DNA from 3 places in the Arthrobacter sp. NyZ413 genome. Region 3 is predicted to be linked to each of the others. Evidence: riboswitches for the same ligand, from Rfam matches in the RefSeq annotation. Region 3 holds a riboswitch; each other region holds the start of a gene.
What was found. Region 3 has a riboswitch for thiamine pyrophosphate ahead of thiC (phosphomethylpyrimidine synthase ThiC). Riboswitches for the same ligand answer to the same signal wherever they lie in the genome.

Region 1 (9,922 bases), 1.2 Mb from region 3:
GGCCTGGTGACGGCCGACGACCTCTTGATGATGTTCATCTTCTGGGAACTCACCACGGTCCTGTCCTACCTCCTGATCGGCTATGCGCGCACCCGCCTCGCAGCCCGGCGCTCGGCCCTGCAGGCCCTCATGGTCACCACTGCCGGCGGCCTCGCCATGCTCGTCGGGCTCATCATCCTCGGCCAGACAGCCGGGACCTACCGGATTTCGGCAATCATGGCCGAAGCCTCCACGTTCGCTACCGGACCGGCGCAGGCTGCCGTTGCGGCCGCCGTCGTACTCATCCTGGTGGGCGCGATCACCAAATCCGCGCTGGTTCCCTTCCACTTCTGGCTCCCGGGCGCCATGGCGGCCCCCACTCCGGTGAGCGCCTACCTGCACGCCGCGGCGATGGTGAAGGCGGGCATCTACATCGTGGCGCGCCTGGCGCCGGGATTCAGCGACAGTCCCGCCTGGCTGCCGCTGGTGCTCGGCCTTGGCCTCGCCACGATGCTGGTGGGCGGGTACCGGGCGCTGCGTCAGACCGATATCAAGCTCATCCTTGCCTATGGCACCGTCAGCCAGCTCGGCTTCCTGACCATGGTTGTGGGGCTCGGCAAGCCCGACGCCGCGTTGGCCGGACTTGCGCTCCTGCTGGCGCACGGCCTGTTCAAAGCAGCGCTGTTCCTGGTGGTGGGCATCATCGACCACCAGTCCGGCACACGGGATATCCGCAAGCTTTCCGGGGTGTACCAGTCCTCGCGGGCCCTCGCCATCGTGGCCGGCATCGCCGCCGCCTCCATGGCCGGGGTTCCGCCGCTGGCCGGTTTCGTGGCCAAGGAATCCGTGTTCGAGGCGTTCGTCCACTACGGCGCGGATCCGGCGTCGGAACCGTGGGGGCCAGTGCTCCTGGTGGGCCTCGTGCTGGGATCCATCCTCACCTTCGCCTACAGCGCCCGTTTCATGTGGGGAGCTTTCGCCACGAAGCCCGGCGTCGACCGGACTCCGTTCAAAGCCATCAAGCCCTCTTTCCTGGCGGCACCCGCCGTCTTGAGCTTCCTCACGGTGGTTTACGGCCTCTGGCCGGATCCCGTGGACAGCTGGATCCAACCGTACGCGGCAGTTTTCGGCGGAAACCACGACGCCGGCACCGTCGCTTCGAGCGCAGGGCACCTTGCGCTGTGGCACGGATTGACGACGGCGCTCGGGCTTACCGCCGTTACCTTCGCCGCAGGTATCGCCATGGTCTACGCCCGGAACTTCGTATCCCGGGCCCAATCCCGCGTCCCTGACTGGATCGACGGCGACCGCGCCTACCAGCGCACCATCGGTGCCTTGGACGACGTCGCAGTGTGGGTGACCGGACGCACGCAACGCGGTTCCCTCTACTTCTACTTGGCGGTCATCCTCACCGTCGCCTTCGCAGTCCCGCTCACGGCCCTCATCATGGCCAATAAGCCCATTCCCGGCGGCCTGTACCTGATAGATCCGAATTCCCCGCTTCAAGGCATCGCCGCTGCCGGAATCATCGTCGGTGCCTTGGCCGCCGTCCGTGCCAACAAGCGCTTCCTAGCAGTGCTGATGGTGTCCGTGACCGGGTATGGAATCGCGTTGTTGTTCGCGTTCCAAGGCGCGCCGGACCTCGCCTTGACCCAAATGCTGGTTGAGACCATCATCCTGGTGGCTTTTGTCCTGGCGATGCGCAGCCTTCCTCCGGAGCTCCGGGACCGGACCGGCGGCAAATACCGGGTGGTCCGCGTCATTATCGGCGTCGCGTTCGGCGTGACCATGATCTTCGTGGCGATCTACGCCATGGGGGCGCGCATTTCCAACCCTGTTTCGCTGTCCTTCCCCCGGCTCGCCTACGAGGGCGGCGGCGGCCTCAACGTCGTCAACGTGACCCTCGTGGATATCCGGGCGTGGGATACCTTCGGCGAGATCTCGGTCCTCGCGGTCGCCGCTACCGGCGTCGCGAGCCTGATATTCGTCCGCAGCCGGGGTGAACGCATCGTCAAGTCCGCAACGGTGCCCGAAGGCAGCGTGGGGCGGCGCCCCGCCGTCGGGGGCAATTCGCGCGAGGAAGCCTCCTTGGCGATGGTCCGCAAGTTCGCCGGATCCCTTGCCGATCCCTGGCTCGTGGCGGGCCGGACCCTGGCACCGGAGCGCCGCTCGATCATTTTCGAAGTGGTCACCAGGCTGATCTTCCACTCGATGATCGTGTTCTCCGTCTATTTGCTGCTCGCAGGCCACAACTTGCCGGGCGGAGGCTTCGCCGGGGGACTTACGGCCGGCCTCGCGCTCACCATCCGTTACTTGGCGGGCGGCCGTTTCGAGCTCCGTGAAGCCGCGCCGATCAGCGCCGGCATGCTGCTCGGAACAGGCCTCGCGACGGCGGCCGTCGCCGGGTTCGTGCCGCTCCTTTTCGGTGGCCAGGTCTTCCAGAGCGCCATCTTCGAGTTCTGGCTGCCGCTGTTCGGCGACATCAAGTTCGTGACGTCGACGATTTTCGATATCGGTGTCTACCTCGTGGTGGTCGGGCTTGCCTTGGACGTGCTGCGCAGCCTTGGCGGCGAGATCGACGAGCATTTCGAGGAAACGGCCAGCGCGGACGCCAAGCGTTCATGGGTTTCCCCAGCCGGTTCGGCCGGCCCGGCATCGGCCGAAACCGCGACCACCGTGCCAACGACGACCACCGCGCCAACCACAAAGAGGACCCCATGAGCGTCAACTTGACCTTGTTGATCGTCATGGGCGTGCTGTACGCATGCGGGATCTACCTCATCCTGGAGCGCAGCCTGACCCGCGTCCTGCTGGGACTCATGCTCCTCGCGAACGCGACGAACCTATTGATCCTGGCAACCGGCGGGTACGCGGGACTTGCCCCGCTGTTCAGCAAATCCACCGACCCCCACGACTACAACGATCCCCTGCCGCAGGCCTTGATCCTGACATCGATCGTGATTTCCTTCGCGGTCACAGCCTTCATGCTCGGAATCATCTACCGGACCTGGGCACTGGCGCGGCAAGACGACATCCAGGACGACGCCGAAGACCGCCGCGTCGCCAAGACCCCCAGCTTCGACGCCGAGGACGACTCCGTGGTTCCCGAAGAGACCTCGGAATTCCCTGTTACTGAAGTGCCCGCCGCCGCCAAGGAAGGAGCCACCGAGTGAACATCGCCAGCCTGGCACCGCTCGCCGTCGTCCTTCCCATCCTCGGCGCGGCACTCACCTTCGCCCTGAACCGGAATCCCCGGGCGCAGCGCGTAGTCAGCATCGGCCTGTTGTCCCTCACATTGCTGTTGGAATGCTGGCTCCTCGCCTCGGTCTGGACCACCGGGACAGCATCCGTCACCCTGGGCGGCTGGCTCCCGCCGTTCGGCGTGGTGATGGTGGTGGACCAGTTTTCTTCGCTCATGCTGGTGGTTTCCTCCGTGGTCAGCCTCGCCGTCCTGGTCTATGCGACTGGCCAAGGCATGGCGGACGGGGACAGCGAAGCGCCGGTATCGATCTTCCACCCGACCTACTTGATCCTGGTTGCCGGGGTTTCCAACGCTTTCCTCACGGGCGACCTCTTCAATCTCTACGTCGGCTTCGAAATCCTGCTCACGGCGAGCTACGTGCTCATGACGCTGGGCGGGACCGGTCCGCGCATCCGCGCCGGCGTCACTTATGTTGTGGTGTCCGTGGTGTCCTCGGTGCTGTTCCTGATCGCCATCGCCATGATCTACGGCGCCACCGGAACCATCACCATGGCCGATCTCGCAGTCAAGTTGGCCGGCTTGGATCCGGGAACCAGGAACCTGCTGCACGTCATGCTCCTGGTGGCCTTCGGCATCAAGGCCGCCGTCTTCCCGCTCTCCTTCTGGCTGCCAGACTCCTACCCGACGGCACCCGCGCCGGTCACCGCGGTGTTCGCGGGCCTGCTCACCAAGGTGGGCGTCTACGCCATGGTCCGCACCGAAACATTGCTCTTCCCCGGCGATACCCTCAACGCGCCCCTTATGGTGGTGGCGTTGTTGACCATGGTGGTGGGGATCCTCGGCGCGATAGCCCAAAGCGATATCAAACGTCTGCTGTCCTTCACTTTGGTGAGCCACATCGGGTACATGGTGTTCGGCCTGGCAATGTCCTCGGTTGCCGGACTGGCCGCTGCCGTCTTCTACGTGGCGCACCACATCACCGTCCAGACCAGCCTCTTCCTGGTGACGGGCTTGATCGAGCGCCGTGGCGGAAGCTCATCCATGGACAGGCTCGGAGGGCTCGCCAAGTTGTCTCCGCTCTTGGCCCTCCTGTTTTTCATTCCGGCAATGAACCTCGCCGGAATCCCGCCGTTCTCCGGATTTCTCGGGAAGCTTGGCCTCCTGCAGGCCGGGATCGCGCTTGGGACACCGCTGGCCATCACCTTGGTGGTGGGAGGCGTGGTCACGAGCCTCCTGACCCTCCTGGCAGTTGCCCGCGTGTGGAACCGCGCGTTCTGGCGCAAACCCGAGGACGCGGAATACCCCGATCGCGTCCTGAAGGACACGGCCGGTGTGGGCCTGCTTCCGCGGTCCATGGTGGGAGCCACCACGGCCCTGGTGGTGTTCGGCGTCGCGTTGACTGTGTTTGCCGGTCCGCTCTTCCATTTGGCAGGCAACTCCGCCGAACAGATGCTGGACCGGACGGCCTACATCCATTCGGTACTGGGGGACAACGCCCACGTTCCAGGAACCGCGGCGCCGGGTGTCCAACCGGGTGTCCAACCGGGTGTCCAGGGGAGCGGCAAATGAGCCGCAAACGGATCTCCTTCCGCACCGAACTTCCCCTCCTCATTTGGCTCGTGGTGGTCTGGGGCGCGCTCTGGCGCGACTTCAGCCCCGGCAACCTCGTCTTCGGCGCCATGGTGGCAGTGGTGGTTGCCCGGGTGTTCTACTTGCCTCCGGTCGAGCTCAGCGGGCGCTTCAACGTGCTCCGGGCCATTCCTTTCGCCGTGGTGTTCCTCGGCAAAGTGGTGGCAGCGAGCTTGAACGTGATGTACCTCGCTATTTTCCGGGGACCCGCGGTGACCAACGCCGTCGTCGCCGTTCCTTTGCGGAGCCATTCAGACCTCATGGTGACCGCCACAGGCCACGTGATCTCGCTTATTCCGGGGTCCCTTGTGGTGGAGGTGGACCGCTCCACGTCCACGCTGTACATCCACGGGCTCAACGTCCGGAACGAAGCCGACCTCGCCAAGCTTCGGCGCGAAGTCCAGGACACAGAGGCAGGACTGATACGCATCATGGGAACCCGGGCCGAAATGGAAGCACTCCAGGCCGAAGGATGGCCTGCAACGAGGGGAGCCCGATCGTGAAAGACCTCGTCCTGATCGTCACAGCGGTGATCCTGAGCCTCGCGGCGGCCGGCGCGATCTACCGGATCGCCGTCGGGCCTTCCCTGTTGGACAGGGTCCTCGCCTCAGACGTGCTGCTCGCCATCCTCGGCGCGGCCCTCGCAATCGATATGGCCGTCAACCGGCACCTCAACAACCTCGTGCTGCTGGTTGCCTTGGCGCTCATTGGATTCATCGGTTCCGTGACCGTGGCCCGCTTCGTCGCCGACCGCAGGGGGCAGGTCAATGACTCCTGACGCCACCGGAATGGACGCCGTGATCGACGCCGTCACCGCGGTCTTGCTGATTGTCGGCGCCCTCATGTCGCTTGGCGCCGCGATAGGCCTGTTGCGCTTTCCCGACCTCATGAGCAGGATGCACGCGGCCACCAAACCGCAGGTACTGGGACTGTTCCTGGTCCTGGCCGCCATAGGCCTTCAAATGCGCGAATGGTGGGTGTGGCCGGTCCTGCTGGTTGCCTGGATCTTCCAGCTGCTCACCGTGCCCGTATCCGCCCACATGGTGGGCCGCGCAGGTTACAGGACCAAGCACCTCCACCCCGAGCTGCTCAGCGCCGACGAACTGGAAGCCGTGGTGCTTCGGGCTGCGGGCGAACAAGCGTCTGCTGGCGAAGAACCAGCCGGGGAAAAGGACGAAGAGGCCGGCAAGCAGCCCTAGACGATGTCCTGGGTCTTCTGGAAGCGGACGATCGCGCGTTGCGTGCCGCGGTTGGCCAGGACCTGGATGACTGTGCTGACGGTTGAGGAAATCAACGCGAAGGTAAGCGCCGAACGAAGGCTCTGGGGGGTTTCGTCCTTGTCGGTCGGCGGCTTGTTGCCCGTGGTCTTCTCCCAGACGGTGTTCACGATCTTCGTTCCGACCAAGCCTGCGACGATGCTGATGGCGGTGCCCATGAGCTTGATGAGCATGTTCATTCCGGGACTCCTTCGTTTGGCGAAACTGGGGCCGTCCCCAGCCTAACCCCACAACCGGCTCACGCGTCCGGCCGGCCCTGCTGCCGGGCTTGGCGCCGGAGCCGGAAGAACTCTTCGAGGGCGCCGGGTTCCGGCCGGACGGGGAAGATGTCCCGATCTTCGGCTTCCACCGCGTCCATCGTGCCGAGCCTGAGGAGTTCTTCCAGCAGGGCCAAGGTGGGAGGCATCAGCTTGAGCGTACCGGCGGCCTCGGATTCGAGGATTCCTTGCACGGGCAACCAGACTGAAGACGACGCCTCCGTTGTCTGGTGCTGCGGCTCGGACCCGCGATCGGGGAAGGCCAAGTAGAAGAACGTGTCGAAACGCTTGGGCTGGTCTGCGGGAGTGACCCAGTTTGCCCAAGGGCGAAGGGCCGTGGCCGGGAGCTCCAGCCCGGTTTCCTCGAAGACTTCGCGCTGGGCGGCGGCCAGGACGCGTCCCGCGTTGTGCCGGGCCGAAGCGGGATCGGTGGCAAGGCTGCTCCGGTGCCACGCGGACGCGTGCCGCTCGACGACGTCGTCCGTGAAGTCCCAGCCGGAGCTGTCCACCTGGTCGACGCGCCCGCCCGGGAAAACCACCATGCCGGCGGCGAAGTCCATGGTGGATACCCGGTGCTGGACAAAGACCTCCAAGCCGGAAAGTCCAGTCCCTTCGTCGTCAGGAATAGCCACGTCCCGGACAAGGATCACGCTCGCGGCGAGCCTGGGTTCGGCCACCTTTGGGCTGTTCGCTTCGCTCATGCTTGTCACCATACCGGGGCCTGCCTGGGCCGGCGTCTCCGGTGATCCAGCAGGTTGAGACGCAATCGGGTCGCAAAGGGTCCAAAAACAAGCCGAGGTGTAAACTGAACCACGCCCAGAAAGGGTGCATTTGATAACGACAGGGGAGCGCCGGCCGTCGTGCCCGCAGCAGTGCGGACGCGGAGGATGGGCGCTGAGAGTGCGGATAGCCGCAGACCCTCGAACCTGATCCGGCTAGTACCGGCGCAAGGGAGTCGAGTTCTCAAAGTGTCCGGAAACCGGCGCGGCGGAAGCTGCCCAGGAAGCCGCAAACACTTTCCCCTCCTGTTCCTCAGGAGGACAAAATGACTGGTGTTTCTGCAAGGCCGGGCATGGCCAAGCCCGGTTACAACTGGCGCGTCGTCGACATCGTCGTGGCTGCGCTGATTTCCATCGCCGGCGGCGTGATCTTCTGGGCATGGGACCAGATGGCCTTGGTTGCCACACCGATGAGCGCTTCCTACCCGCCCTTGTCCGGCATCATCGCCGGCGGTTGGATGATCCCGGCCGTCCTCGGCATGCTAATCGTCAGGAAGCCCGGCGCGGCCATCTTCTGCGAGACGGTCGCGGCCACGAGCGAACTCTTCATGGGCTCCCAGTACGGCACCACGGTGCTGATCTCGGGCGTCCTGCAGGGTCTTGGCGCCGAGCTGATTTTCCTGGCCTTTGTGTACAAGAAGTTCAACCTGCCGGTTTCGTTGCTGGCCGGGGCAGGCGCCGGCCTGTTCTGCGGTCTCAACGATTCCTTCCTCCCGTGGGGCTGGAACATCGCCTACGAGCCCATCGACAAGCTTGCCTACATCGCGTTCTGCACGGTTTCCGGTGCGGTAATCGCCGGCGCTTTGGCCTGGATCGCCACCCGCGGCCTTGCCAAGACAGGCGTCTTGAGCGCATTCGCGTCCCGCAAGGCCGCTTCGGAGTCCGTCTTTTCCTGATGCCCAGTACTGATTCCGGCACCGCTGCCGTGGTGCGGCCCGCCGCCATTTCCGCGCAAGGGTGGGGTTGGCGGCACTCGGGCCGCGCCACGCAGGCCATCCATGCCCTGGACCTGGACATTCGTCCGGGCGAGCGGGTCCTTTTGCTTGGACCTTCGGGCGCGGGCAAATCGACGCTCCTTCACGCCCTTGCCGGCGTCCTTGGCGAGGAAGGCGACGACGCCGACGAAACCGGCTCGCTGCTGGTGGATGGCGAGTCGCCGCGCGCCCGTCGCGGAAGGGCCGGACTCATGCAGCAGGACCCGGAAACCCAGGTGGTCCTGTCCCGCTTGGGTGACGACGTCGCCTTCGGTGCGGAGAACCTCAGGGTGCCTCGGGAGGAAATCTGGAAGCGCGTCCATGAAGCGCTCGACGACGTCGGGCTGAGGAGCAGCGCGGGCGACGGTTTTGCGCTGGACCACCCGACGTCGGCCCTGTCCGGCGGGCAGAAGCAGAGGCTCGCGCTCGCCGGGATCCTCGCGATGCGTCCCGGTCTGATCCTCCTGGACGAGCCGACCGCCAACCTTGACCCGGCCGGCGTGCTGGAAGTCCGGGATGCGGTGGGCCGTTGCCTGGACAAGACCGGCGCCACCCTTGTGGTGGTGGAACACCGGGTTTCCGTGTGGAAAGACCTGGTGGACCGGATCGTGGTCCTCCAGCCAGGCAGCACCTCCGAAAGCGGTTCGACGCCGGCCGTCCTGCTCGACGGCGCGCCCGACGCCGTGCTGGCGCAAGCGAGGGACATGCTCATTGCTGCCGGCGTGTGGGTACCCGGTTACGTTCCCGCCACCCGTGCGCGCACGGCAACCCCTGGTTCCGGATCCACGGCACGGGACGAGGTCCTGCTGAGCGCCCGTGACCTCGCGGTTTCGCGTGAACCTGCGCGCCGTCGCGGATTCAAGTCCATCCCGCCGGTCCCCGTGCAGTCGGGCCTCGATGCCGACGTGCTGGCCGGCCAGGCGCTCACCATCACCGGCCCCAACGGCGCGGGGAAATCGACCTTCGCCCTGACGCTGGCCGGCCTGTTGGCGCCCGTGTCCGGAACGGTGAGTGCCGCCGTCGGGCTCAGTGACGGCGCCGGCGCCGATCCGTTCAAGTGGAAAGCCCAACAGTTGATCTCGCGGATCGGGACCGTGTTCCAGGAGCCCGAACATCAATTCGTGACCGGCCGCGTGCTGGACGAGCTCATGTTCGGGCCCAAGCACCTGGGCCACGGCGAGGACCGCGTGGACGAACTGCTCGAGCGGCTACGTTTGGGCCACCTGGTGGACGCCAACCCGTACACGCTCTCCGGGGGCGAAAAGCGCCGGCTGTCCGTCGCCACCGTGCTCGCCGCACACCCTCGCGTCCTGGTGCTGGACGAGCCGACGTTCGGCCAGGACGCCAACACGTGGGCCGAACTGGCGTCCTTCCTGTCCGAACTGCTCGACGCCGGCACATCGGTTGTTTCCGTGACCCACGACCAGGAGTTCACGTCCGTCCTGGGCGGAACCGAGATGCGGCTCGAAGCTGCCTTTCGGGGGCCGCGACAGAAAGCTGGAGCGGCATGAGGCAAGAACTGAACCTGCGCGGCAACAACGCGCTCCTGACCCGCGCGAACCCGCTGGCGAAGTTCGTCGCCGTCTTCATGGTGACCCTGGTGCTGGCGTTGTCCATCGACTTGGTTTCGGCGTCAACCGCCCTTCTCGGTGAACTGGCCCTGTTCCCCTTGGCCGGCCTCACTTTGCGCCTCTTGTGGCAGCGCGGATGGCCGCTCATCGTCGCGGCGGCCTTCGGCGGCTGGAGCACGGCGATCCTTTCGGCGGACAGCGGCAGGGTGTTTTTCGACGTCGGAATCTGGTCCATCAGCGAAGGCTCGCTCACA
Region 2 (9,922 bases), 330 kb from region 3:
CGCAAATTACCAGGACGAAACGATCGATCAGGCGGCGCAGCGGAGCCGTCGTGTGGGCGTACGGTGCGCCGATCGCGGATTGCATGACGCTCTCCGGTACCTCGCCGTCAAAGGGCGTGTAGCCCGCGCCGCGGAAAAGCATCCCGGCCGAGTGGAGGATCGCCAGTTGCCTTGGATCCTTGGCGTCCAAGGTCCGCAAGTATTCGCCGTAACTGATCCCGTCATCCCACGGTTTGCCGAGCGCACCCGTCTGGCGCTTGAAATGGAGCAAGGACCGCTCATCCGGTGCCGGCATCGTGCGGAGGATTCCCACCTTGCCGTCGAGCATCAGCCGGGCCGCCGCCATCCCGGTCATGAGGGAAATCTGCGCGTTCCAGTCCTCCACCGGCAGCGACGGAGCGGCAACGATCCGGTAGCCACCGCCGTCGGGCAGTTGCACGATCTCCTGCTCCGGCATGTTCAGGCTTGCCCCGCCGCGAAGCCTCTCGAGTTCCACCCGCTTGAGCCCCACCTCCTTGAGGAGCTGAAGGACCGGATCGGCCGTTCCGGAATCGATCTCCGCCTGGACACCCTTGTAATTGAGTTTGGCGCGGCTCCGGACGCTCGCACGCCGGACGGAGACAGCACGGAACTCGGCGTCGGCGTCGAGGTCGAAATCCCAGACGAACGCGCTGCACGTTTGCCCGGCCAGCAGGCTCCCGGCGCGTTCGCTGATGATTTCCGGGTGCAGCGGGATCCGGCCGTCCGGAGCGTAGTAGGTCTGCCCCCGGTGGCGGGTCTCGGCGTCGAGCGCGCCACCGGGAAGCACGAACGATGGAACGTCGGAGATCGCGTAAAGAACCCGGTAACCGTTCCCCTCGCGTTCGATGAAGAGGGCCTGGTCGAGATCCGTGGACGAAGCGGGGTCGATCGTGATGAAAGGAACGTCCGTCAGGTCGACGGCGGGCAGGGTGTGGCGGGACACTGCGGTTTCGGCGTCGCGCAGTGCATCAGCGGGGTAGCCGGAAGGCAGCTCAAGTTCCGTTCGAAGGGACGCAAGCGCTTCCGCCAGCGTGTTCGCGGCTTCACTGACGTTCGGGGCTAGCTGATGTGACACGAAAGTCAGGGTAACTCCAAAACCTCCCGGAGTCTGCCAAACGGACCCCGGGAGGCACTGTCTCCCGGCCCGTTCCTGTTCGCGGCAGCGCGCCTACGCGGCCGCCGCATCGAGGGCAGCCAGCAACGACTGTGCAGCCGCCGTCGGGTCCGTCGCCTCCGTGATCGCCCGCACCACGACGATGCGGCTGGCGCCCGCCTCCACGACGGCGTCGACGTTGCCGAGGTCGATGCCCCCAATGGCGAACCACGGCAGCACGACGCCTCCCACGGTTTCCTCATCCGCCCTCTTCACTGCGTCGGCAGCGTACTTCAGCAACTCGAGCCCGACGGCGGTACGGCCCGGCTTGGTGGGCGTCGCCCACACGGGTCCCACGCAGAAGTAGTCGAGTCCGCTGCGGCCGGGCGATGCGGCGATCGCGGCGTCGATCTGCTCCGGCGAGTGGGTGGAGAGACCGATAACAGTGGGATCGTGGAGGAGCTTCCGGGCGGAGCGCAGCGGAATGTCCTTCTGGCCGATGTGGAACACGGGAGCCCCAGACAGGGAAGCGATGTCGGCGCGGTCGTTCACGGCCCACAAGCGGCCGTGTCGCTGTGCCACCGCATGCAGGACCTCGAGGAGTTCGAGCTCCTCGGCTGCCTCAAGGCTCTTGTCCCGCAACTGGATGATGTCCACCCCGCCTTGGAACGCAGCATCGACAAATTGTTCAAAATCGCCCTGCTCCTTGCGGGCATCGGTGCAGAGGTAAAGGCGGGCGGTGGTGTGGACATCGTTCAGGGTCATGGAAAACAGAGTAGTTCCTCTAAACTGGGCTGGTACCGCGGGAGCCGCGGCGGCAGTCACAATCGCCGCGCGGCTGAGAGGGCTTCAGCGCCGACCGCTTGACCTGATCCGGCTAGTACCGGCGTAGGGAAGGACTCCATGGACGAGCCAAAACCCCAGAACACATTCCAGCCTGCCCGCCTGCAGGCCGACGTAGCCGTGATCGGCGGTGGAATCATCGGCCTCGGCATCGCGTGGGAGGCCCGAAAATCTGGCCGCTCAGTTGCGCTGATCGATCCCGCGCCAGCCAGCGGCGCCACTTTCGCGGCCGCCGGCATGCTGGCGCCCGTCAGCGAATTGCACTACCAGGAAGAGGACCTCCTGGAGCTCATGCTCGAATCGTCGGCGCTTTGGCCCGGATTCGAACAATCGCTTCCGGCCTCGGCTTCCGGACATGGCACGGGATACCGCACGACGCCGACCCTCGCCGTCGGCGCGGACGCAGCGGACCGGCGCGCACTCGCCGACCTGCGGGACGTCCAGCGTTCCCACGGTCTCCAGGTGGAGTCAGTGCCTGTCCGTGAGGCCCGGGAACAGGAACCGCTGTTGAGTCCGCAGATTTCGTGCGCGTTCGCCATTCCCGGCGACCACCAAGTGGATCCCCGCAGGCTTGCGGCCACCATCCTGGCCGCGCTGAAAGACCACGAGCCCGCCGATCCCACCTGGACCGAGGGAACCGACGACGGCGTCACTGTCCCCGACCGGGCGAAGCAGCTCTTGTGGGACAGCGGACGAGTCGCCGGAGTGGCACTCGAATCGGGTACGCGAGTCTTCGCCACCGAGACGATCGTCGCCAACGGACTCGGTGCCGCCGCGCTCGGAGAATTGCCGGATGGGCTCAGCCTCCCGCTCCGTCCTGTTTATGGAGACATCCTGCGGCTGCGCGTTCCGGACAAGCTCCAGCCCCTCGTGACGGCTACTGTCCGGGGCATGGTCCGAGGCGTGCCCGTGTATATCGTTCCGCGCGAAGACGGAACCGTGGTCATCGGGGCGACGCAACGGGAAGACGACCTGTCCGGCGCGGGAACATCGGACAACCCAGTGTCCGCCGGCGGCGTCTACCAATTGCTGCGCGACGCCCAAGTGCTGGTGCCCGCGGTATCCGAACTCGAACTCCTGGAAGCAACCGCCCGCGCCCGCCCGGGCACACCGGACAACGCGCCGCTGCTGGGACGCGTCCAAAGCCCCGGAACCTCGGGTCACACTGGCGGCGAGGACGTGCAGGGCCTCATCGTCGCCACCGGGTTCTTCCGGCACGGCGTGCTCCTCACCCCGGCAGCCGGCCGGATCTGCGTCGACATCATGGACAACGTCGCCGATCCGCGTTGGAACAAATTCCGGCCCGGCCGCTTCTCACGACCACTCACAGGAACTGCCTCCGCTGACGGAGACCAGGACCTGACCTGCCAACACCTCTCGAAGGATTACGCATGAACATCAAACTGAACGGCGCCCAACACACCCTGGGTGAGGGCGCATCGGTCACTACTGTCGTCAGCCACATCACCGGACGCGCACTGGACGCCAACGGCCAGGCGAGCGACGGACTCAAGATCGGAGTCGCCGTCGCACGCAATTCCGAAGTGGTGCCGCGCAGCCAATGGGCGGCCACGGCGCTCGCAGAGGGCGACGAACTCGAAATCGTTACAGCAGTCCAAGGAGGCTGAACCATGACAACAACAAGCACCCAAAGTGCGGGCACCGTTACCGATTCCTTGGTGATCGACGGCGTCGAATTCAGTTCGCGGCTCATCACCGGGACGGGCGGGGCGCCGAGCCTCGACGGACTGGGCGCAGCCCTGCTCGCGTCCGGAACCGAACTCACCACGGTGGCACTGCGCAGGTACTCGCCGTCGGAAACCGGCTCACTTTTCCAACTGCTCGTAGACCACGGAATCCGCGTCCTGCCCAACACCGCCGGTTGTTTCACGGCCAAAGACGCCGTGATGACGGCCGAACTGGCCCGGGAAGCACTCGAAACGGACTGGGTGAAGCTCGAAGTCATCGCCGACGAACACACCCTCCTTCCTGACGCCGTCGAGCTCGTGGACGCAACAGAGAAGCTCGTGGACCGCGGCTTCAAGGTGTTTGCCTACACGAACGACGATCCCGTCCTGGCCCTTCGCCTGGAAAACCTCGGGGCTACCGCCGTGATGCCGCTGGGCGCACCGATCGGCACGGGCCTTGGCATCCTGAATCCGCACAACATCGAACTGATTGTGTCGCGTGCTTCCGTGCCGGTAGTGCTCGACGCCGGGATCGGCACCGCCTCCGACGCCGCCCTGGCCATGGAACTCGGTTGCGATGCTGTTCTGCTGGCTACGGCGGTCACCCGCGCACAGAACCCGGTCCAGATGGGCGAAGCCTTCAAACATGCCGTCATCGCCGGTAGGCTGGCAAGGCAAGCGGGCCGTATCCCGCGGCGGGAGCACGCCTTGGCGTCCTCGGCCATGGAAGGACGCGCCGAGTTCCTCTAGCGGCAATCAGCCCGTCGCATAAAGCCTCCCGAAACGGAGGCACGCCGGGGAAGGAACGAACATGGCGGGCAAGGACCAAATCCTCACCGGACCGGCGCTCGACGCCGCCTTGGCGGCACTGCCGGACTGGAAATACCGCTCTGGCGCGGTGGTCACCGTCTTCAAATGCCCGACGTCGGCTGCCGCGCTTGAGCTGATTGCCGCCGTCGGGCGCATCGCTGAGGCCCAGAACCACCACCCGGACCTGGACTGGCGCTACAACCGGGTGTTCGTCCGCTACAGCTCGCACGATGCCGGCGGTGAGGTGACTGGGCGCGACATCCGCGCAGCCACCGAGGTGGGCAGGACCGCCCGGGAACTTGGAGCGGCGCCCCAGCCGGAACGATACCCCGATGCCGAGCCGGGTTAGGCAGTCTTGACGTTAAGCAACAGTGACGTTAAACAACAGTGACGTTAAACAACAGTGACCACGCACCGACGGTGCGTGGTCACTGTTGCTTGGCTGCCGCCCGTGTTTCCAGGCCGCTCGGTAAAGTCGCGGTCAGAGCTTCAGGGCTGCCGTCAGCTTCGTGAGGTCGTGCTTTGCGCGGGTACGGCCCAGGAAGATCGCCAGCAAGATAGCCGCCACCGTGCCCAGGACGATCGGCAAAACCCAAGGAATCCACGTAACGCCGGGCAGGTAGCCGAAGCCGAGTTGGATGAAGACCATCCAACTAAGCATGCCAACGGTCACGGACGCGCCTGCGGGCAAGGCGATTCCATACGTTCCACGGCGTTTGTCGTTACCCCAGACGATGAAGCCTGTGGCGACGGTGGCTAGCACCACGATGACAAGTGAAAGCATGCGGACTCCTGGCTCGCTGGTGTTCCTGAAATTGCCGGCGTCGGGTGTTGCCTAGAGGGCGCCGAAGCCGACGCGGCGAACTTCCTCGGCGCCGATCTCCACGTAGCCCAGGACGTTGCCGGGAACGATGATCTGGCGCCCCTTCTCATCCGTCAGGCGAAGGTCCTTGCCGCCGGAAATGGCCTCGCCCACGATCTTGGCAACGGCGTCGGCATCCAACGCGGACTCCAGCACGATCTCACGGCCAACGTTCTGAATGCCGATCTTTATTTCCACAGCAGGGCCTCCCAGCCAATCAAAAGAATTTACTCAGTGCTCTATTTGTAGCTTAGGACTCTTTGGGGAAGCGACTGATTCCGCGCCAAGCTAAACGGTAGATCAAGTCGCTCGCCACATCGATGTCCAGGTTGCCGTCCGTTTCCAGCCAATACCGGGCGCTGACCTGCGCCATCCCGGCAAGGCCGCGGCCCAGTAATTGTGCTTCCAAGTGCGGCAGCTTGGTGTCTTCGGCAATCACCTTCGCGACGGCATCTGCAAACGTCCGGTTGAAAGTCTCCAACCTGGAACTGACATCGGGGTCGTTGATGAGGTCCGATTCGAAGACGAGCCGGTGGGCCTGGTCGTCGCTCGCAATAAAGCGGTAGTAGGCACGCATGACGGCCTGGACACGTTCCTTGTTGTCCGACGTCGAGTTCAGCGCGGTGAGCATCAAGTCCGTAAGCGTGGCCAGGTGGCTGTCCAGCAGGGCCATGTAGAGGTCCCGCTTCGAGGGGAAGTGCTGGTAGAGGACGGGCTTGCTGACATGCGCCGTCTCCGCGATTTCGTCCATGGCCGCGCCGTGGAAACCGTTGGCGACGAATACCTCCAAGGCGGCGTTCAAGAGTTGGGCCCTGCGCTCATCGCGGGGCAGCCTCGCCGAGCGCTGCGATACGGTCCGATCAGGCTTGACCTGGGTCTCCTGTTTGGTACGTGAACTCTCAGCCACTTGTCTGCCGCCTTTCCCCTTTGCAGTTATGACCACAATACTGCGCGGTAATATGACCTGGCGGCTGCGGCAGGGATACTTTGAAGTATGGCCACTACTTTTGCTGCCCAATCCTTGCCGTCTCCGACCTCGTCCACTTTGCCCCCGCTGGTGGAACCGGCGGGCGCACTGACAACGGAAGAGGTGGAGCGGTACTCGCGCCACCTCATTATTCCCGAAATCGGAGCGACGGGTCAGCGGCGTCTCAAGAACGCCAAGGTACTGGTGATCGGCGCAGGGGGACTGGGATCTCCGGCGTTGCTTTACCTGGCCGCCGCCGGAGTGGGGACGCTGGGTATCGTAGACGACGACGCCGTCGACCTCAGCAACCTGCAGCGCCAGATCATCCACGGCGTCGGCGACGTCGGCCGGCCGAAGATCGAGTCCGCGCGGGATGCCATCAAGGAGCTCAACCCGCTGGTGAACGTCCAATTGCACGACGCCCGCCTGGACTCGTCCAACGCCCTGGAGCTTTTCTCCGGCTACGACCTCATCCTCGACGGCGCGGACAACTTTGCCACCCGCTACCTCGTGAACGACGCCGCAGCCATTCTCGGCAAGCCGTATGTGTGGGGATCCATTTTCCGCTTCGACGGCCAGGTGAGCGTGTTCTGGGACAAGTACGGACCCAGCTACCGCGACCTTTACCCTGAAGCCCCTCCGGCCGGTTCTGTCCCGTCCTGCGGTGAAGGTGGCGTGTTCGGCATGCTGTGCGCCGCCGTCGGATCCCTCATGGTGACGGAGGCAGTCAAGCTGATCACCGGCGTCGGGCGCTCCATGCTGGGGCGCGTGGCGCTCTATGACGCGCTCGGCGGCAGTTGGCGCGAGATCAAAGTGTCCAAGGATCCCGCGGCCGAGCCGATTACCGAATTGACGGATTATGAAGCTTTCTGCGGAATCACGCCTGAGCCCGCCGCCGACGCCGTCCGAACTGTGACCGCTACCGAATTGTCCGGGATGCTTGAGGCGCGCGCTGCCGGCGATCGCGACTTCGAGTTGATCGACGTCCGGGAGGCGGGCGAGCACGAGATTGTGAGCATCGACGGCTCGGTGCTCATCCCGCAAGGACGTATCCTGGCCGGGGAAGCGTGGGCGGACCTTCCCCAAGACAAGGACATCGTGTTCCACTGCAAGGGCGGCACGCGCTCGGCGGCCGTGCTCGCGGCGGCGCAGCGAGCCGGTTACACCCGCGTCAGCCATCTCGACGGCGGGATCCTGGCATGGGTGCGCGACGTCGAACCGGCCAAGCCTGTGTACTAAGCAGTACCCTTCGGGGCGGAATTCCCCTTGGACGGAAACGAAAGGCCTTGACGTGAGCGAAGAATCCATAACCGCCCAGCAGCCCATCGGATCGGGGTTCGGGCACTATTCGAACGCCAGGGAGGTCATCGAGGGCATCGACCTGCATGGCAAGACCGCGATTGTCACGGGAGGCTATTCCGGGCTTGGCCTCGAAACTGTGCGGGCACTCAGTTCGGCGGTTGCACGGGTGACTGTTCCCGCGAGACGGCCCGAACACGCCAGGGAAGTGCTGGCGGCAGCCGGCCTTGGCACCGCGGACGTGACGGTCGAGGCTTTGGATTTGGCGGACCAGGAAGCCGTGAAGGACTTCGCGAAGCGGTTCGTCGCCGCCAATCCGACGCTCGACATCCTCATCAACAACGCGGCCATCATGGCAAGCCCGGAACAACGCGTCGGGCCCGGATGGGAATCGCAGTTCGCCACGAACCACTTGGGCCACTTCACCCTTGTCAACACACTCTGGCCCGCCTTGGCAGCAGCCGGTTCGGCCCGCGTGGTGGCACTGTCCTCCACAGGGCATAAGCTTTCGCCGATCCGCTTCGATGACATCAATTTCGACGCCGGATACGACAAATGGAAGGCCTACGGGCAGGCGAAGACGGCCAATGCGTTGTTCGCTGTCCAACTGGACCGCCTGGGTAAATCCGCGGGCGTCCGGGCATTTGCCGTTCATCCCGGCGGCATCATGACAGAGTTGCAGCGCCACCTGCCGCGCGAAGAAATGGTGGCCGCTGGATGGATGGATGCCGAAGGCAACGTGCGCGAAGGGTTCAAGACACCCGAGCAAGGTGCTGCGACATCGACTTGGGCAGCGACCTCCCCGGCCCTCGAAGGAAAAGGCGGGGTGTATTGCGAAGACTGCGATATCGCCAAGCCCACAGATCCGGAATCGCCCCTTGCCCGGTACCAAGGGGTCGACGCGCATGCCATCGACCCGGAAGCCGCGGCACGGTTGTGGGAAGTTTCGGCGGAAATGACCGGAGTCAACGCGTTCGCCTGACCCTGCGCCGCGCGCGGAGCATGCTCATTGTTTGTGGTGAGGGATGGACATAGCCGGGTCATGTCCAGTGGTGCCCGTGAGCGCGGAGCATGCTCATTCTTTGTGGTGAGGGATGGACATAGCCGGGTTATGTCCGTTGGTGGACGTGAGCGTGGCGCATGCTCAAGGGGAATGGGGTTAGGCGCTCTCCGCGCGAAGCCCGCCGGGACCCATTTCCTCGGCTTCGGGCTCGTGAACTACCGGGCATTCGGCAGCCGGAGCCTTGGGGGACGGCTGCTCGACCTGGATGCCGTAAAGGGCTTCAAGGGCCGCGATGTACTCGTCTTGCTGGCCATTGGCGGCGAGCTCACGGGCACGAACCGTGGGGATGTGGAGCAATTGCTTGACCATGCGGCGCAGAGCGAACTCGACCTCTTCAGCGGCGGCAGTGCAACCGTGGCGGGCCCGGACTTTCTCCATCTCGGCGTCGAGCACGTTCATGGTGTGCCGCCGCAAGGCCACGATGGCGGAATCGGCCGAGCGGGCTTCGCGTGCCTGCTCGAACGCCGTTGCAGCGCCGGACACAATCGTGCTGGCCTGGGCCAGCGACTCCGCTTGTTCCTGGGGTGCCGCCAAGCGGACGGATTCGAGCGTCAGGAGTTCGACGCCGTCGAGCTCGCCCACCGCGGGATCGAAGTCGTGGGTGAGTGCGAGGTCGATCGCGATAAGGGTCTGCGTGGACGACTCGCGTACCTTCGCGAGGTCGGCGGCCTCGACCCGGTTGTCCGAGCCGCTGCAGCCGATCATGACGTCAGCCTCGGCGACGGCGGCTGGAAGAGTTTCGGCGTCGAGCGCTGTTCCGCCACGCGTTGCCACGAATGCCTCGGCCCGGCCGGAGGAGGAGTACACGGAGACGTCGGTGCAGCCACGTTCACGGAGCAAGGACATGGTTGCGCCGGCGTAGGCGCCTGTCCCGAAGACCACTACTTTCTTGGTGGTCCAATCGGTGCTGTCCGAGAGGTCGGTGGCGAGGTCAAGGGCCACCGACACGATGGACAACCCCCGTGATCCCAAAGCCGTCTGCGCTCCAACGTCCTTGGCGGTCTTCGAAGCCGCCTGGAACAGGCGCACCAGTCCGGAACTCGCCGTTCCTTCGTGCTGGGCGGTGATCAGGGCGCGGCGGACCTGGCCGGCGATTTCGCGTTCTCCGACGACGGCGGAATCCAGTCCTGCGCTGACGGCGAAGAGGTGCCGGCTGACTTCCGGGCCGCTCCGGGTGCTGAAGGCATGGGAGACCACTTGCTCGTTGAGTCCGCTCAGGCTGCTGATCCGGCTGATCAATTCCGAACGGGCCGCCTCAAGGTTGTCCGCGTGGGGC
Region 3 (9,922 bases):
AATCTCCCAAGCTCATGGGCCGGACGGTGAAATGGCCGGCCGCCCACTCGATGACGCGTTCGTCAATCCCCTCGTACCGCCCGCAGGCAAAGACGAGTTGTTCCTCTTCGGCCAACTCGTAGGCGAGGGCCTGGTTGAAGCGCTCCCCCGCCGGTGAGGGGACGATCAGGACAGGCTTCTTGGCAGCCCCGCCTTCAGGGGTCGTCCCGCCCGTAGCGATGGATTCCAACGCCTGGGCCCACGGCTCCGGCTTCATCACCATGCCGGCCCCACCGCCATACGGGGTATCGTCCACAGTTCGGTGCTTATCCGTGGTGAAGGTCCGCAGGTCGTGGACATTCAGTTCCAGGAGACCATCCTGCCGGGCTTTCCCTATGAGCGAGAGCTCAAGCGGAGCCAGGTACTCAGGAAAGATGCTGACGACGTCGATGCGCATCTAGTCCCCGTTCGAGGAGCCGGCGCCTTCGGCGTCGTCGACGTTCAGCTCAAAGAGGCCGGCCGGCGGCGTGAGGAGGACATAGCCTTCTTCGAGGTTGACCTCGGGGACGATCTCCTCGACAAACGGCACGAGGATCTCACGGCCCGCAGCGTCTTCGATGACGAGGAGGTCCTGCACGGGCATCGTGTTGAGCGCGGTTACTTTGCCCACGGTCTGCGAGCCGACGCGCGCGTCGAGGCCGAGCAGTTCGTGTTCGTACCAGCCTTCGTCGTCGTCCTCGTCAAGCTCTTCGGTCTCGATGAACAGCTTCGCGCCCCGGAGTTCCTCTGCCTGGTTGCGCGTGGCGACTTCTTCGAAGCCAAGCAACAGGATGTCCTTGTTCCAGCGGGCGCTCTTGATGGTCAAAGGCCCGGCTTTTGCCGGTTCCACCACAAATTCGGTTCCCCGGACGAATCGCTCGTCGGGAGCGTCGGTGAGCACCTGGACGGTGACTTCGCCACGGATTCCGTGGGGTTTGCCGATTCGGGCAACCTGGACCTGCATGGGATTCCTCTGATTTCTCGCTGGGCCGGGGAGGGGCAAGGCTGGACCCGGCTGAAAATCGGTCCCGCCCTCGTAAAACAATCCGGCCCCTCCACCGACGTGCGGTGAAGGGGCGGGACCAAAGACAAGTACTGCTGAGCGCGTTACCGGCGGCGGTCGGTGTCGACGACGTCGACCCTGACCTGTTCGCCGCCCGCCAAGGCCGCAATCACAGTGCGCAATGCGCGCGCGGTGCGTCCTTGGCGACCGATCACCCGTCCGAGGTCGTCCTGGTGAACGCGCACCTCGAGGGACTCCCCACGGCGGTTGTTCTTGGCAGTGACCTTGACGTCCTCGGGGCTGTCAACGATCCCACGGACCAGGTGTTCGAGCGCTTCTGCCAGCAATCTACTCAGCCTCGGTGGTCTCTGCTTCTGCAGCTTCCTCGGAAGCCTCAGCCTGCTTCGCCTTCTTGGTGATGGCTTCCGGGATGATGACGGAACCCTTCTCCGGCGCAACGAAAGCAGGCTTCTCGACCTTGGTCTTCAGCGTGCCTTCCTGGCCCGGGAGGCCCTTGAACTTCTGCCAGTCACCGGTGATCTTCAGGATCGCGGCAACCTGCTCGGTCGGCTGCGCGCCGACGGACAGCCAGTACTGGGCACGCTCGGAGGCAACCTCGATGTACGAGGGCTCCTCGGTGGGGTGGTACTTGCCGATCTCTTCGATTGCACGGCCATCGCGCTTGGCGCGGGAGTCCATGACGACGATGCGGTAGTACGGTGCGCGCATCTTACCGAAGCGCTTGAGGCGAATCTTTACGGCCACTTTTGTGGTCACTCCTGTTTCTGAAACGGGGTTGAACCCGTCGTTCTGCTCCCGTGGGGCGGGCCATACTTGAGGGTTCCAAGGACAAGATGCACCCACGGAGAGAGGGGCCGCGAGGATCAAGTACCTGTCCATTGTGCCAGATGGCGGACAGGATTTCGAACCGCGGCCGGCCGGCGGGTCGGGCGGCGGCTACTCCCCTACGGACCAGACATACAGCCCGGCGCGGTCGACCTTGTCCACATCAGTGGCGAGCGCGGCCAACTGCTGGACGTACAGGCGTGATTGCCTCGCATCGAAAGGCATGTCCTCCTGGGCCGCCCACTGATCCGCGACGTCCTCGAGCACGCTTCCTTCGCCCTCGGTCTCGTAGCTCAGCAGTTCGGACAAGGCCCGCACCATGGCTTCAGGTACGCCAAGCAACGCATCGCTGGCAACATCCACCAAGGCGAGTTCGTAGTCGGCGCCTGCGGCATGCACGGCCGTTCCGGCAAGATCGCCGAGTTGCTCCACTTCGAAGTCGCTGATGTCCGGGATCCGCACCGCGCTTCCCGCAACTCCACTCCCCTTCTCGAGGGCGGATGCCCGCTTGATTGCTTCATCGTGGGTGGCAACAAAAATTTCAGCAAAGCCCATGGAAACTACCCTCATTCAGTGGTGCCGACGGAGCGCGGCGCGGCGCCTGAAACAGGCGCCACGCCATCAAGCCCCAAGTTTAGCTTGCTAGCGGACGGCGATCCGGAGGCGGTTGCGCCACGGGTCTTCGAAGCGCAACTCCGCTCCCGTGTGGTGGGAAGAAATTCCGGCGACCTTGAGGCGGTCGGCGAGCGCGCCGACGTCGTCACCTGACGGAACTTCGATGACCACTTCGCCAAGGCCGAGCGTATCCTTGCGCGGACCGGCGCCGCGGCTGTTCCAGACATTCATGGCCATGTGGTGGTGGTAGCCGCCGGCGGAGACGAAGAGCGCCTGCCCGTGCCAACCGGCAGTCTTCTCGAAGCCCAGGGTGTCGACATAGAAGTCGTGGGCGGTCTGGACATCGCCGACCTGGAGGTGGACGTGCCCGACGCCGGCACCGGCCTCATGCTGGCCCGTCACCGATTCTTCGCTCAGGAATTGCTGGAGGTAGCGCTGCGGCGGGAGCGGCAAGCTGTCCATCACTACGGAGGCGCCGTTCCACTCCCAGCCTTCGCGTGGCTTGTCGTAGTAGAGCTCGATGCCGTTGCCCTCGGGGTCGGTGAAGTAGAAAGCTTCGCTCACGAGGTGGTCCGCGCTTCCGGCGAAGGCGTGCGGCTCATACTGGGCGGCCGTTGCGACAGTCGCGGCCAAGGAAGACCGGTCTTCGAAGAGCAACGCTGTGTGGAAGAGGCCCGCTTCCCCACGCCCCGGGATCTGGAGTCCCGAAGCGGGCGCCAAGTGCACCAGCGGCTTGCCGAGCCTGCCGTAGTAGAGCCCGCCGTCCTGCTCCGCGACGACCTCCAGGCCCAAGGCCCGCTGGTAGTAGTCGGCCATGAGCTTCATGTCCCCCACTTTGAGCATCACGGTGCCCATGGTCAGGTCGGCAGGAAGGAGATCCTGGCTGGGTGTGGTGGTCATGTGAAACTCCCGGCTCTTGTGGTCGCCGCCCATCGACGACCCTTTACATATCTAAATTACTTGAAGCTTCAATTTATTCCTCATCGACGTCTTTGTCCACAACGCTCCCCCTAAGAACCACCGTCTGCGGATTCAGGACGACGTCGAGCGAAGCGCGCGGATCCTTCGCATAAAGCACGACGTCGGCACTGGCACCTTCGCTGATGCCGTCCGCTCCGAGCCAGTTCCGGGCGGACCAGCACGCGGAATCGAGGGCCGCCGCGGGAGGAAGCCCGGCCCGGTGCAACTCGAGGATTTCCTCGCCGATGCGGCCGTGCTTGATGACGCTGCCCGCGTCCGTTCCCGCGTAAATCCGGATTCCGGCTTCATGCGCCTCACGGACCCGCTCGTATCGGCGCTCCCACAGCGCCGCCATGTGGCCGGCGTACAAGGGGAATTTCGGCGCGGCTTGTTGCACAATGTCCGGAAAGGTCGCGATGTTGACGAGGGTGGGGACGATGGGGACACCCTGATCGAGCAATCGCGGAATATGCCTCGGAAGTAAGCCTGTGGCGTGCTCGATGCAGTCGATCCTGGCGTCAAGCACGTCGTCGATGGTCTGTTCGGCAAAGCAATGGGCTGTAACCCGGGCGCCTTCGTCGTGCGCGGCGGCGACGGCGTCCTTCACCACGGCCGCGGGGAACGACGGGCCGAGGTCCCCCACCGAACGATCGATCCAATCCCCTACGATCTTGACCCACCCGTCCCCGAAGCGGGCCTGCTTGCGCACCGCCTCCACCAGGCCTTCCGGCTCGACTTCTTCCGCCAGTCCCCGGATGTACCTCCCCTTCCTGGCAAGGTGCCGTCCGGCACGGATGATGCGGGGCATGTCCGGCCGGTGCTGCAACCAGCGCGTGTCGCTGGCGGATCCGGCGTCCCGGATGAGGAGGGTTCCGGCGTTCCGGTCGGTTGCGGCCTGCACGCGGGCGGTCTCTTCGTCTACCGCTCCGCCTTTGCCCAGGCCCACATGGCAATGGGCGTCCACGAGTCCCGGCAGCACCCATCCATCGAGGATCGCCGACGGCGCGCCGTCCGGCCGGACAAAGGTCAATCGTCCGTCGACCGACCACAGGCCGCGCCGTTCTTCTTCCGGGCCGGTCAGCGCCACGCCGCTGAATTCGATGATCTCTGGCATGTTTCCAGAGTAGGACCGCAGCGCATTTCGGCCGAGCCCTACCCGGCCGCGGGCATGTTCCTTCCTGTCATGTACGCCACAGCAGCTTCCGCGTGTGGTAGCTTCGTCTACGACCACACGGGGGCCCTTGCCAGGGGCTGAGATCAGGCTGACGCAGCCTGCGACCGTCGAACCTGTCCGGGTAATGCCGGCGAAGGAAGTGAGTACTCAAGTGAGCTCCAAAGAAGCACAGCTTAGCCCTACCCAAAATGAAGCGGACCGCGAGGTGACGCAGTCGCTGAAATCGCATTCGCTTGCGTTCATCGAGGACGCTGAGACCGGAATCCGGGTACCAGTAACGGAAATCGCCTTGGAACCCTCGCCGAACGGCGAGGGGAATGCTCCTTTCCGGGTGTACCGCACGGCCGGCCCCGGTAGCGATCCCGTAGTGGGCCTCCAGCCTTTCCGCAACGAATGGATTGAAGCCCGCGGTGACACCGAAGCGTACCGTGGCCGCGAACGCAACCTGCTCGACGACGGCAAGTCGGCCGTGCGCCGCGGCGCCGCCTCGGATGAGTGGAAAGGCGCGCAACCCGTCCCCCGCCGTGCCATCGACGGAAAAACCGTCACCCAGATGCACTACGCCAAACAAGGCATCGTGACGCCCGAAATGCAGTACGTCGCCCTCCGCGAGAACTGCGACGTCGAATTGGTGCGCAGCGAGGTTGCTGCCGGCCGGGCCATCATCCCGAACAACATCAACCACCCCGAGTCCGAGCCGATGATCATCGGCAAGGCCTTCCTGGTGAAGATCAACGCCAACATCGGCAACTCCGCCGTCACCAGCTCGATCGCCGAAGAAGTCGACAAACTGCAGTGGGCGACGCAATGGGGAGCCGACACGGTCATGGACCTGTCCACCGGCGACGACATCCACACCACCCGTGAGTGGATCATCCGCAACTCCCCTGTTCCGATCGGAACCGTGCCCATCTACCAGGCATTGGAAAAGGTCAACGGCGAAGCCAACAAGCTCACGTGGGAAATCTTCAGGGACACTGTCATTGAACAGTGCGAACAGGGCGTGGATTACATGACGATCCATGCCGGTGTGCTGCTGCGCTACGTCCCCCTGACGGCCAACCGGGTCACGGGCATCGTTTCGCGCGGCGGTTCGATCATGGCCGGCTGGTGCCTGGCGCACCACGAGGAGAACTTCCTGTACACCCATTTCGACGAGCTGTGCGAAATCTTCGCCAAGTACGACGTCGCGTTTTCGCTTGGCGACGGGCTTCGTCCGGGAGCGACCGCGGACGCGAACGACGCCGCGCAGTTCGCCGAGCTGGACACGCTCGCCGAGCTCACGAAGCGGGCATGGAAGTACGACGTCCAGGTCATGGTGGAAGGTCCGGGCCACATTCCGTTCCACCTTGTCCGCGAGAATGTCGAGCGCCAGCAGGAACTCTGTGACGGCGCGCCGTTCTACACGCTCGGCCCGCTCGTCACGGATGTCGCGCCGGGATACGACCACATCACCTCGGCGATCGGCGCCACCGAGATCGCCCGCTACGGCACGGCGATGCTTTGCTACGTCACGCCGAAGGAACACCTTGGCCTGCCGAACAAGGACGACGTGAAGACGGGCGTGATCACGTACAAGATCGCCGCCCATGCCGCCGACCTCGCCAAGGGACACCCCGGTGCTCACGAACGCGACGATGCTTTGTCCAAGGCACGCTTCGAGTTCCGCTGGCGCGACCAGTTCGCCCTGTCCCTGGATCCGGTCACGGCCGAAGCGTTCCACGACGAGACACTCCCGGCCGAACCGGCCAAGACCGCACACTTCTGCTCCATGTGCGGACCGAAGTTCTGCTCCATGCGCATCAGCCAGGACATCCGCGACGAGTACGGTTCCGCCGATTCCCAGGCTGCCATCGCGGAAATGTACAGCGGCATGCGCGAAAAGAGCGAGGAATTCCTCGCTTCAGGCGGCAAGGTCTACCTGCCGGAACTGTCAGTGCCTGGCGCAACGGCGGGCCCGGGAAACGTGAACTGATCAGGAAGCGTGGACAGATCCGGCACGGCTGACGTCCGCGATGAAGGAGCGGATAATCCGGTCTCCTTCAACTGAATCATTGGGCCGGTGCCCTCCTGCCGCAATGCGGTGGAGGGCACCGGTTTCCTGCAGGTAGCCGGCAATCTCCTCATAGAGTGGCTCCCAACCACCCGTCAGGACGAGCGTGGGAACGCCGGGGACAATGTGCAAGGGCGCCTCCCAGGGAGGGGCTTGCAAGCGCAGGCGGCGGGCCGTCCGACGGGCCTCCGGGGTATCGGGGACCGCCGCTTCGGAAGAAAAAGCCCGGCGCAGGTATTCGCGTTGGTAGTCGTCATCGCTGAGCTCGTGCCTGACACGGAACAGCGGCTCCATGAGCGCCTTGTACGCAGCAGTTGCCGGAAGCTCCGCCGTCAAGGACAAACACGCCGGCTCCACCAACACGAGCGAACGGACAAGGTCCGGCCGCTCCACCGCGGCGAGCATGGCGGAAATCGCGCCTTGGGAGTGCGCCACGACGTGGCCGCCCCGCGCCGAACCGCCGGCGGGTACGGTTTCGGAGGCTCCAAGGCACTCAAGGAGCATGTCCACATCTGCCGGGATATCCGATTCCAAGGGCTCGGCCTGGGCATCGAAACCGTGGCGCTTCAGGAAGAGCGCGTCAAAACGCAAGGCCATACCATGCTGCTTCGGCCAGGCGGCGGCCCCGAACGAGCCCGCCCCATGGACGAAGACAACACGGTGTTTTTGCATTCCTCAAGCCTAGGTCACGGGACTGACATCACCGCTGCCGGCGAAGCCGGCAGCGGGCACTTTACTTGCCGAGGAACTTGTCGAAGCCCTTGGGGAGGTTCAGCTGGGACGGATCGAAGTCCGCGCCGGGCTGGCCGAATGCCGCACCGCTCGGAACCGACTTCGACCGCCTGTTCTCGGCGTCGCGCAGTTCCTGGGCGGCCTTCGCCGGGTTTCCCGAACGTGCCTTCTTCTTCGGAGCGCTCTTTCCCTTGCGGGCGCCGCCGCCCCCGAGCCCGGGCATACCGGGCATACCCGGCATGCCACCGCCCTGGGCCAGCTTCTTCATCATCTTCTGCGCCTGGGCAAACCTCTCCAGGAGCCCGTTGACCTCGGAAACATGCACGCCGGAACCACGGGCAATACGCGCGCGGCGCGAGCCGTTGATGATCTTCGGGGCAACACGTTCGTGCGGCGTCATGGAGCGGACGATGGCTTCGACGCGGTCGATCTCGCGCTCGTCGAACTGCTCGAGCTGCTGGCGGATGTTCTGGGCACCCGGCATCATCATGAGCATCTTCTTCATTGAACCCATGTTGCGGATCTGCTGCATCTGGGCGAGGAAGTCATCCAGGGTGAAGTCTTCCTGGTCGGCGAATTTCTTCGCCATCCGGGCGGCTTCTTCCTTGTCCCACGCCTTTTCCGCCTGCTCGATCAGGGTCAGGACGTCGCCCATGTCGAGGATGCGCGAGGCCATGCGGTCCGGATGGAACAGTTCGAAGTCGTCCAGGTTCTCGCCTGTGGACGCGAACATGACCGGCTTTCCGGTGACGGACGCGACCGAAAGGGCGGCACCGCCGCGGGCGTCGCCGTCGAGCTTTGACAGCACCACGCCAGTGAAGTTGACGCCTTCGTCGAACGCGACCGCCGTGTTGACGGCATCCTGGCCGATCATGGAGTCGATGACGAAGAGCACTTCGTTCGGGATGATCGCCTGGCGGATGCGGCGCGCCTGGTCCATCATCTCGGCGTCGACACCGAGGCGGCCTGCGGTGTCCACAATGACGACGTCGTGCAGCTTCTGGCGGGCCTCCTCGACGCCGGCACGCGCGACGGCGACAGGGTCTCCGGTGGGAACGTCATGTTCGGAGGTGGTGCCGGGATGCGGCGCGAAAACGGAAACCCCCGCGCGCTGGCCGACGATCTGGAGCTGGGTCACGGCGTTTGGCCGCTGCAGGTCGCAAGCCACAAGCATCGGGCTGTGGCCCTGCGCCTTGAGCCACTTGGCGAGCTTGCCGGCGAGCGTCGTCTTGCCCGCACCCTGCAAGCCAGCGAGCATGATGATGGTGGGACCGGTCTTCGCCAAGCGGATACGGCGGGTCTCGCCGCCGAGGATCTCGACGAGTTCCTCGTTGACGATCTTGACGATCTGCTGGCTGGGGTTGAGGGCGGCGGCAACTTCAGCGCCCAGCGCCCGCTCACGGATGCGGGCAGCGAACTCACGCACCACGGGAACGGCAACATCCGCGTCCAGGAGGGCGCGGCGGATCTCCCGGACGGTGGCGTCGACGTCGGCCTCCGTGAGGCGGCCCTTGCCGCGGAGATTCTTGAAGGTTGCTGTCAACCGGTCAGAGAGTGAATTGAACACGCGCCGTGCACTTCTTTCAATGGTCTACGAATGGCGGCCAAGGCGGCACGCCAGCTTCTTGACGATTCCTGCCCCAAACAGATCTGGCTCAACGAAGGGACTCGACTATCTAGGGTACCAACTAGCACCACTTAGGTGCTCATACACCAACATAGGTACCCGATTTTCACCAACTGACACCAACAAGATGGCATGCTGGCACGGTGACCAACAAAACAACTGTCAAAACGTTGCTCATCCTCGGCGCTTCGGGGGACCTTACGGGCCGGCTGCTGTTGCCGGGCCTTGCCAGGCTGGTTGCAGGCGGCCTGGCTGACGGGCTCAAACTCGTCGGAGCAGGCTCGGACCCGTGGACCGCCGAACAATGGACGGACCGTGTGCGGAGCGCCTTTGAGGATGCCGGAAAAGACGCCGACGCGGCAGGACGCGAGTCGATCGCGGCCATGGAGGCAAACACCGAATACCACCAGGTCGATGTCACCGCGGACGGCCAACTGGCCGCGTTGCTTACCGGGCTCGAAGCTCCGGTGGCCGTCTATTTCGCCCTTCCTCCGCACGTCAGCCAAAAAGCCTGCGAGGTCCTGACCGCCGGCCAACTGCCGCCGGGAACGCGCCTCGTGCTCGAGAAACCCTTCGGTTCGAGCCCGGAATCGGCCGAAGACCTCAACAAAACCCTCGCCCGGCTCGTCCCCGAGGAACACATCTACAGGGTGGACCATTTCCTCGGCAAGGCCACCGTCCTGAACATCCTGGGACTGCGTTTCGCCAACCGCTTCCTCGAACCGGTGTGGAACCGGGACCACATCGAAAAAGTCGAAATCATCTTCGACGAAGACCTCGCGCTCGAAGGACGTGCGCGCTACTACGACACCGCGGGCGCGCTCAGGGACATGATCCAAAGCCATCTCCTGCACATCATGGCCCTGCTGGCCATCGATGCCCCCGCGACCATCG

Region 1: it holds a riboswitch for thiamine pyrophosphate, as region 3 does, so the genes downstream of both, ABCW42_RS18635 (ECF transporter S component) here and thiC (phosphomethylpyrimidine synthase ThiC) in region 3, are expected to answer to the same signal.
Region 2: it holds a riboswitch for thiamine pyrophosphate, as region 3 does, so the genes downstream of both, thiO (glycine oxidase ThiO) here and thiC (phosphomethylpyrimidine synthase ThiC) in region 3, are expected to answer to the same signal.

Annotation. Positions count from the first base shown of each region.
Region 1 covers NZ_CP155434.1:3,990,139-4,000,060, reverse strand. Annotated here, with positions in the region: gene ABCW42_RS18675 (Na+/H+ antiporter subunit A) at 1-2,700, shown strand, start outside; gene ABCW42_RS18670 (Na(+)/H(+) antiporter subunit C) at 2,697-3,152, shown strand; gene ABCW42_RS18665 (Na+/H+ antiporter subunit D) at 3,149-4,750, shown strand; gene ABCW42_RS18660 (Na+/H+ antiporter subunit E) at 4,747-5,313, shown strand; gene ABCW42_RS18655 (monovalent cation/H+ antiporter complex subunit F) at 5,310-5,588, shown strand; gene mnhG (monovalent cation/H(+) antiporter subunit G) at 5,578-6,009, shown strand; gene ABCW42_RS18645 (DUF4235 domain-containing protein) at 6,006-6,266, opposite strand; gene ABCW42_RS18640 (NUDIX hydrolase) at 6,326-7,045, opposite strand; TPP riboswitch at 7,177-7,315, shown strand; gene ABCW42_RS18635 (ECF transporter S component) at 7,390-8,019, shown strand; gene ABCW42_RS18630 (ABC transporter ATP-binding protein) at 8,019-9,608, shown strand; gene ABCW42_RS18625 (energy-coupling factor transporter transmembrane component T family protein) at 9,605-9,922, shown strand, end outside.
Region 2 covers NZ_CP155434.1:3,125,098-3,135,019, reverse strand. Annotated here, with positions in the region: gene ABCW42_RS14575 (RNB domain-containing ribonuclease) at 1-1,096, opposite strand, end outside; gene thiE (thiamine phosphate synthase) at 1,190-1,879, opposite strand; TPP riboswitch at 1,907-2,026, shown strand; gene thiO (glycine oxidase ThiO) at 2,018-3,352, shown strand; gene thiS (sulfur carrier protein ThiS) at 3,349-3,585, shown strand; gene ABCW42_RS14555 (thiazole synthase) at 3,589-4,395, shown strand; gene ABCW42_RS14550 (4a-hydroxytetrahydrobiopterin dehydratase) at 4,457-4,804, shown strand; gene ABCW42_RS14545 (hypothetical protein) at 4,937-5,239, opposite strand; gene ABCW42_RS14540 (DUF3107 domain-containing protein) at 5,291-5,515, opposite strand; gene ABCW42_RS14535 (TetR/AcrR family transcriptional regulator) at 5,568-6,224, opposite strand; gene moeB (molybdopterin-synthase adenylyltransferase MoeB) at 6,312-7,523, shown strand; gene ABCW42_RS14525 (SDR family NAD(P)-dependent oxidoreductase) at 7,576-8,565, shown strand; gene ABCW42_RS14520 (glutamyl-tRNA reductase) at 8,743-9,922, opposite strand, start outside.
Region 3 covers NZ_CP155434.1:2,797,236-2,807,157, forward strand. Annotated here, with positions in the region: gene trmD (tRNA (guanosine(37)-N1)-methyltransferase TrmD) at 1-436, opposite strand, end outside; gene rimM (ribosome maturation factor RimM) at 437-982, opposite strand; gene ABCW42_RS13070 (RNA-binding protein) at 1,126-1,368, opposite strand; gene rpsP (30S ribosomal protein S16) at 1,370-1,786, opposite strand; gene ABCW42_RS13080 (hypothetical protein) at 1,979-2,422, opposite strand; gene ABCW42_RS13085 (VOC family protein) at 2,510-3,382, opposite strand; gene ABCW42_RS13090 (amidohydrolase family protein) at 3,456-4,556, opposite strand; TPP riboswitch at 4,664-4,772, shown strand; gene thiC (phosphomethylpyrimidine synthase ThiC) at 4,768-6,591, shown strand; gene ABCW42_RS13100 (alpha/beta hydrolase) at 6,592-7,341, opposite strand; gene ffh (signal recognition particle protein) at 7,403-8,968, opposite strand; gene ABCW42_RS13110 (glucose-6-phosphate dehydrogenase) at 9,172-9,922, shown strand, end outside.